One region of the Paenibacillus sp. Y5S-9 genome, then DNA from elsewhere that is predicted to be linked to it. Evidence: a T-box and tRNA genes for the amino acid it is inferred to sense, from the RefSeq annotation. Region 1 holds a T-box; the other holds one or more tRNA genes.
The links. The T-box of region 1 lies ahead of trpS (tryptophan--tRNA ligase). A T-box ahead of a tRNA ligase gene usually reads a tRNA of that ligase, here a tRNA-Trp.
Positions count from the first base shown of each region.

Region 1 (3,392 bases):
TATCTTTTCTATTTGTTAAAATGACCGTCACTGTTGCACATCCGATTGATGTGCTTGCCCACCGATTCGCGCTGTCGTTGATCGTTGTCAGCATTCCTATCATTTTTGGCTGGATCAAAATTCGACTTAGCCTTCGTGATCTGTGGAGAATTATTCCACTGGGGCTGTTATCTCCCGTTTTATTTTTTGCCTTTCAAGCCTTTGGACTTGTATCTTCCAACTCATCGGAAGCTGGTATTATTCAGGCTATGGCTCCTGTATTCACACTCGTTCTCGCTTCAGTTTTCCTGAAGGAACGCACATCCACGATGCAGAAGATGTACCTGCTTCTGTCTGTCGCTGGAGTAGTTTTTATCTTCATAATGCAAGGAAGCGGCATGTCTATAGGTAACCTGAAAGGCATTGCATTATTGCTGTTATCCACAGTCTGTTTTGCAGGGTATGGTGTGCTTGCAAGACCATTAACCCAGAAGTACAAACCAATGGAACTAACATGGGTCACATTAATGGTTGGCTGTATTGTATTTAACGCCGCTTCCCTGATCCGTCATGCTTCCAGCGGTTCCATGATGGACTACATCAAACCACTTGGAGATACATCCTATCTGGGTGCGCTCGCTTATCTGGCAATTCTCTCCACCATGATCTCCACCCTGCTCGCGAGCTATGCTCTGACCCATCTGGAGGCTTCGCAAATGAGTGTATTCAGCAATCTGTCCACGCTCATCTCCATCGTAGGAGGTGCATGGATATTGCATGAACCAGTGGGTAGCTACCACTATATTGGTGCATTGTTGATTATCGCTGGTGTGCTTGGCACCAATATGAGTGGTCGCAAACATAGGCTGGTCAGTGGAATCAAAGCATGATATAATTCTGGAAATTGTAAACATTTGTTATCCACGATGATGAAGAGAAGTACATATGTCAGGATGCTACAGAGAGCCGGCGGCTGGTGGGAGTCGGTGCATCGGATATGTGGAAATGGGCTTCGGAGTTCCAAGTTGAACCAAGTCTGTATCCGTTCCTAGGAATACACACTTTCAGTAGGCGAGGCGGCATGTCCAGCCGTTATCCATGGACAGGATATCGATAGGCATGGAAGCTCATAAAAGAGCTCCTGGTAGATACCTCATCCGTATCCCTCAAGTGGGCCGCAACAGAGCGGCCAATGAAGGTGGCACCGCGAGGCACAAGCTTCGTCCTTTATTCTGTTCCCAACCGGGGAATGGGATAAAAGACGAAGCTTTTTTGATTTTTTTGCAGGCTGAAAGGAGGTGATGGTCGTGGAAGACGGCTGGTGGCGACAGCTCAATGTTGAAAAATCACAAAACCAAAGGAGAATAAACCATGAACAAAAACAAGGATATTATTTTGACAGGAGATCGGACTACCGGACAACTTCATCTCGGCCATTACGTAGGCAGCCTGCGCAGTCGGGTACAATTGCAGGAAGAGTACAAAACCTATATTTTACTGGCAGATGTTCAGGCACTCACCACCCACTATGATCAACCTGGCCTGATTTCAGATAGTGTTCATCAAGTCACGCTTGATTACCTCGCCGTAGGCATTGATCCGAACAAAGCTACCCTGTTCATTCAATCCATGATTCCGGAAATTGCGGAATTGACTGTGATCTTCTCCATGTTTGTTACCGTCAATACACTCCGGCATAATCCGACCATCAAGAGCGAAGCACGTGATCGCGGATATACCGACCTGTACTACGGATTTCTTGGATATCCGGTCAGTCAGGCTGCTGATATTGCATTCTGTAAAGCCACCCTTGTTCCGGCAGGGGAAGATCAGATTCCTCACATTGAGACAGCACGAAAATTGGTTCGCCGGTTCAACGAGTTATACGCTCCCATTCTCCCCGAACCCCGCATTTTGACCGGAGAGCGGCTTGGAGGACTGGATGGCGTTGGTAAGATGAGCAAAAGCATGGGGAATGCGATCTCATTAAATGCAAGTCCTGAAGATGTAAAAGCCAAATTGATCAAGGCCAAGACTGATCCTGCCCGCATCCATCGTTCTGATCCAGGACACCCGGATATCTGCCCTGTTTTTGCCTATCATCAGCTTTTCCGCAAGGAGAACGCAGACGAAATACATGCCGGTTGCAGTCAGGGGCGGATTGGATGCAAAGATTGTAAACAGATCGCAGGTGAAGCCATCAATGATCTGCTTGCTCCTTTTCGCGAACGACGGAATTATTATGAACAGCGTGATGATCAAGTGAAAGAGATTCTTATCGAGGGTACCCGTGAGGCCAGGAAAGCGGCCCGGGAAACGATGTTAGAGGTAAGAGAAGCCATGGGTATTCGTTATTTTGACTGACAGTATGAAGCGCTCCAATCCCGTTAACACTGCTGAGGACAGTCTATCGGGAAAAGGAGACCCCTCAGCATGAAACGAACACAACCTTCTTTTTTACAAGCTATGATGTTGATCATGTTGTCCGTTGGCTTGATCAGCCATGTTCTAATTATTCCTGCCCTTTTGGCTGCGGCCAAAAGGGATTCTTGGATTTCCGTCCTGTTATCAGCCGGACCATTTCTGATATTTGCGCTAATGCTCGCTTATGTCTCTCGTTTCCTCCAGCATCAAACCTTGCATGAATGGTTAACATCCCGTCTCGGCAAGCCCATTGGCATGTTATTTCGAGTTGGGAACAGCCTCTTTTTTCTGAGCGCAATCTATTTCACCCTGCACGATACCACCACTTGGGCCAAAACAAATTATCTGACAGAAACGCCAATTCTGGTAACCAGTATTGCCATCATGTCTCTCTGTGCCTATGGGGCATATAAAGGTATCCGCTCACTGGCATTTACGGCAGGATTGATCCTTCCACTAGTGGTACTGCTGGGCTTCTATGTTGCAATTGTGAACACTCAATACAAGGATTATAGCCGTCTCCTGCCTGTGTTAGAACATGGCTGGCATCCGGTGCTGAATGGCATGATTTACAGTCTTGCAGGCATGTTTGAACTGCTGTTCATCTGGTATATCCAGCCTCATCTCTCCAAACGTATACGTGTATGGCAGTATCTGATGCTCGCACTCATTCTTGTGGGACTGACTGTCGGCCCACTCATCGGGGCGATTGTGGAATTCGATCCTTTTGAGGCTGCCAAAATGAGATATCCCGCCTTTGAAGAATGGCGAATTGCCTCCTTGGGCAAATACATCGCCCAAACCGACTTCTTTTCCATCTACCAATGGCTCGCAGGCTCGTTCACCCGGATTAGTCTCGCCATGTATATTGTAGTAGAAATATGGAATATTAAGAGCTCTACCAGAAGGCTTATCAGTTGTATCTCGTTAGGTGTCTTCTTTATTCTAACCATGTTGTATCCTCTGGATGATATGACCTTCGAAAAGCT
Region 1 is NZ_CP145887.1:757,516-760,907, reverse strand. It holds gene V6669_RS03520 (DMT family transporter) at 1-869, shown strand, start outside; T-box leader at 897-1,210, shown strand; gene trpS (tryptophan--tRNA ligase) at 1,351-2,343, shown strand; gene V6669_RS03510 (endospore germination permease) at 2,413-3,392, shown strand, end outside.

Region 2 (3,392 bases), 1.9 Mb from region 1:
GTGGTTAGGAGCAATCCGAAGCTGTGAACCGAAGCCCCAGTAAACGGCGGCCGTAACTATAACGGTCCTAAGGTAGCGAAATTCCTTGTCAGGTAAATTCTGACCCGCACGAATGGCGTAACGACTTGGGCGCTGTCTCAACGAGAGATCCGGTGAAATTTTAATACCTGTGAAGATGCAGGTTACCCGCGACAAGACGGAAAGACCCCATGGAGCTTTACTGCAGCTTGATATTGAATTTGGGTACGATCTGTACAGGATAGGTGGGAGCCTTTGAAGTGGGAGCGCCAGCTTCCATGGAGGCAACGTTGGGATACCACCCTGATCGTATCTAGGTTCTAACCTGGTACCGTAATCCGGTGCGGGGACAGTGTCAGGTGGGCAGTTTGACTGGGGCGGTCGCCTCCTAAAGAGTAACGGAGGCGCCCAAAGGTTCCCTCAGAATGGTTGGAAATCATTCGAAGAGTGCAAAGGCATAAGGGAGCTTGACTGCGAGACCTACAAGTCGAGCAGGGACGAAAGTCGGGCTTAGTGATCCGGTGGTACCGCATGGAAGGGCCATCGCTCAACGGATAAAAGCTACCCTGGGGATAACAGGCTTATCTCCCCCAAGAGTCCACATCGACGGGGAGGTTTGGCACCTCGATGTCGGCTCATCGCATCCTGGGGCTGAAGTAGGTCCCAAGGGTTGGGCTGTTCGCCCATTAAAGCGGTACGCGAGCTGGGTTCAGAACGTCGTGAGACAGTTCGGTCCCTATCTGTCGTGGGCGTAGGAAATTTGAGAGGAGCTGTCCTTAGTACGAGAGGACCGGGATGGACGTACCGCTGGTGTACCAGTTGTTCCGCCAGGAGCACCGCTGGGTAGCTATGTACGGACGGGATAAACGCTGAAAGCATCTAAGCGTGAAGCCCCCCTCAAGATGAGATTTCCCAGTATGTAAGACCCCTTGAAGACGACGAGGTAGATAGGCTGGGGGTGGAAGTGCAGCAATGCATGGAGCTGACCAGTACTAATCGGTCGAGGGCTTATCCAAATATGCAAGTTGTAAATCGCGTGTTTCGTTTCGAATCTAGTTTTCAGAGAACGATCTCTGAAGCATATTCCCTGATAGCTCAGTTGGTAGAGCACTCGACTGTTAATCGAGTTGTCACAGGTTCGAGCCCTGTTCGGGGAGCCATATGGAGAGGTGTCCGAGCTGGCCGAAGGAGCACGATTGGAAATCGTGTAGGCGTCACAAGCGTCTCGAGGGTTCGAATCCCTCTCTCTCCGCCATAATATTAAGGCCCGTTGGTCAAGGGGTTAAGACACCTCCCTTTCACGGAGGTAACAGGGGTTCGAATCCCCTACGGGTCATAATAACTTCAAAAAAAGAAGTTGATTTTTACAACAAGATTATGGTATGATCATAAATGTGTTGTTCGGAGGCTTAGCTCAGCTGGGAGAGCATCTGCCTTACAAGCAGAGGGTCGGGGGTTCGATCCCCTCAGCCTCCACCATATAAACTTTATAACGACGCGGGGTGGAGCAGCCCGGTAGCTCGTCGGGCTCATAACCCGAAGGCCGCAGGTTCAAATCCTGCCCCCGCAATTATACTTTCCTTGAGAAAGTGATCTGGAACCGTGGTGTAGTTGGCCTAACATGCCTGCCTGTCACGCAGGAGATCGCGGGTTCGAATCCCGTCGGTTCCGCCATTTAATCTTTACATGAGGCAAACTGTTCACTACATCTGCTGTATGGCACTGATGCCCTATATAAAGTGTAAGGAATTAAGATTAGACTTTATTATGGCTCGGTAGCTCAGTCGGTAGAGCAGAGGACTGAAAATCCTCGTGTCGGCGGTTCGATTCCGTCCCGAGCCACCATTTTAAAACAATTTAATACGCCGGTGTAGCTCAACTGGTAGAGCAACTGACTTGTAATCAGTAGGTTGGGGGTTCAAGTCCTCTCGCCGGCACCATGTAATCCTGGAGGATTAGCGAAGTGGCCAAACGCATCAGACTGTAAATCTGCTCCCGTACGGGTTCGGTGGTTCGAATCCATCATCCTCCACCAGTTTTTAGGGGCATAGTTTAAAGGTAGAACAACGGTCTCCAAAACCGTTGGTGTGGGTTCAATTCCTGCTGCCCCTGCCAATTAACTTTTAGAAAATAACCTTTTGTGGCGATCGTGGCGAAGTGGTTAACGCACCGGTTTGTGGATCCGGCATTCGGGGGTTCAATTCCCCTCGATCGCCCCTTTGTTTTTTCATTTTTTATTGGGGATTAGCCAAGCGGTAAGGCAACGGACTTTGACTCCGTCATGCATAGGTTCAAATCCTATATCCCCAGCCATTATGCGGACGTGGCTCAGCGGTAGAGCATCGCCTTGCCAAGGCGAGGGTCGCGGGTTCGATTCCCGTCGTCCGCTCCAAAATATGGCGCCATAGCCAAGTGGTAAGGCACAGCTCTGCAAAAGCTTTATCCCCAGTTCGAATCTGGGTGGCGCCTCCAGCATATGCCGGCGTGGCGGAATGGCAGACGCGCTCGACTCAAAATCGAGTGGGAAACCGTGGAGGTTCGAGTCCTCTCGCCGGTATATTGAATAGCCCTACATGTTGCTAATGCAATGTGTAGGGCTATTTTTATTTTATATGAAACGATTTATGTGCAGTAAGAAAATCTAGAGTTAAAGATTGACGTATGATTATATAAAGTATATTGTAGATAAGTAAAGTCTTTAATGTAGAGGAGTGAAGTAGAGTGACTGATGGAAAAAATGTATCGGATACCGATCTGTTATTTGATCTTTCTGTATGGGAAGAGGCATGGAAGAATCGTCCGAGAAGTTCAAATTATAAGAAGAAAAGCGTCCCCTCTAATACAGAAGAAGCATTTGGGCGGTGGGCCAGGGATTATCATGCACAGTCGTTCACTGAAGAAGGAAAGCAGCGTTCTGAGCGCATTATGGGCTGGATTGAGAATCAGGGTGTAGAATTTGCAGGGTTATCCATTTTGGACATTGGAGCAGCCTCAGGCATATTTACCATTCCTTTTGCGGAAAAGGGGGCAAGTGTGACCGCAGTTGAGCCTTCTGAGTTACTTGTTTCACTCATGAAAGAGACGATACCTTCATCTTTGGAATCCAATATCGAAATCGTAAACGAACGATATGAGGAAATCTCCATTAAGGATAAGGGTTGGGAGAAAAAATATGACTTTGCATTTGCATCCATGTGTCCAGCAATGTCGGATTGGGAAACGATTGAGCAGGCGATTAATTGCGCCCGGAAGTATGTGTATATAAGTACTATGGCGGGACAGAAGGAACACACACTAATGGATGAACTTAAGGATGTACTGGGTGTAACTTCTTCACACAAGGTCGGCGATATGGGGTATATCCAACAATTGTT
Region 2 is NZ_CP145887.1:5,776,551-5,779,942, reverse strand. It holds rRNA gene V6669_RS25550 (23S ribosomal RNA) at 1-1,034, shown strand, start outside; tRNA gene V6669_RS25545 (tRNA-Asn) at 1,103-1,178, shown strand; tRNA gene V6669_RS25540 (tRNA-Ser) at 1,182-1,273, shown strand; tRNA gene V6669_RS25535 (tRNA-Glu) at 1,283-1,354, shown strand; tRNA gene V6669_RS25530 (tRNA-Val) at 1,422-1,497, shown strand; tRNA gene V6669_RS25525 (tRNA-Met) at 1,515-1,588, shown strand; tRNA gene V6669_RS25520 (tRNA-Asp) at 1,615-1,692, shown strand; tRNA gene V6669_RS25515 (tRNA-Phe) at 1,788-1,863, shown strand; tRNA gene V6669_RS25510 (tRNA-Thr) at 1,883-1,958, shown strand; tRNA gene V6669_RS25505 (tRNA-Tyr) at 1,968-2,053, shown strand; tRNA gene V6669_RS25500 (tRNA-Trp) at 2,060-2,133, shown strand; tRNA gene V6669_RS25495 (tRNA-His) at 2,162-2,234, shown strand; tRNA gene V6669_RS25490 (tRNA-Gln) at 2,257-2,331, shown strand; tRNA gene V6669_RS25485 (tRNA-Gly) at 2,336-2,410, shown strand; tRNA gene V6669_RS25480 (tRNA-Cys) at 2,417-2,490, shown strand; tRNA gene V6669_RS25475 (tRNA-Leu) at 2,497-2,575, shown strand; gene V6669_RS25470 (methyltransferase domain-containing protein) at 2,740-3,392, shown strand, end outside.
Region 2: it has a tRNA-Trp gene. The T-box ahead of trpS (tryptophan--tRNA ligase) is inferred to sense a tRNA for this amino acid. The anticodon was not compared.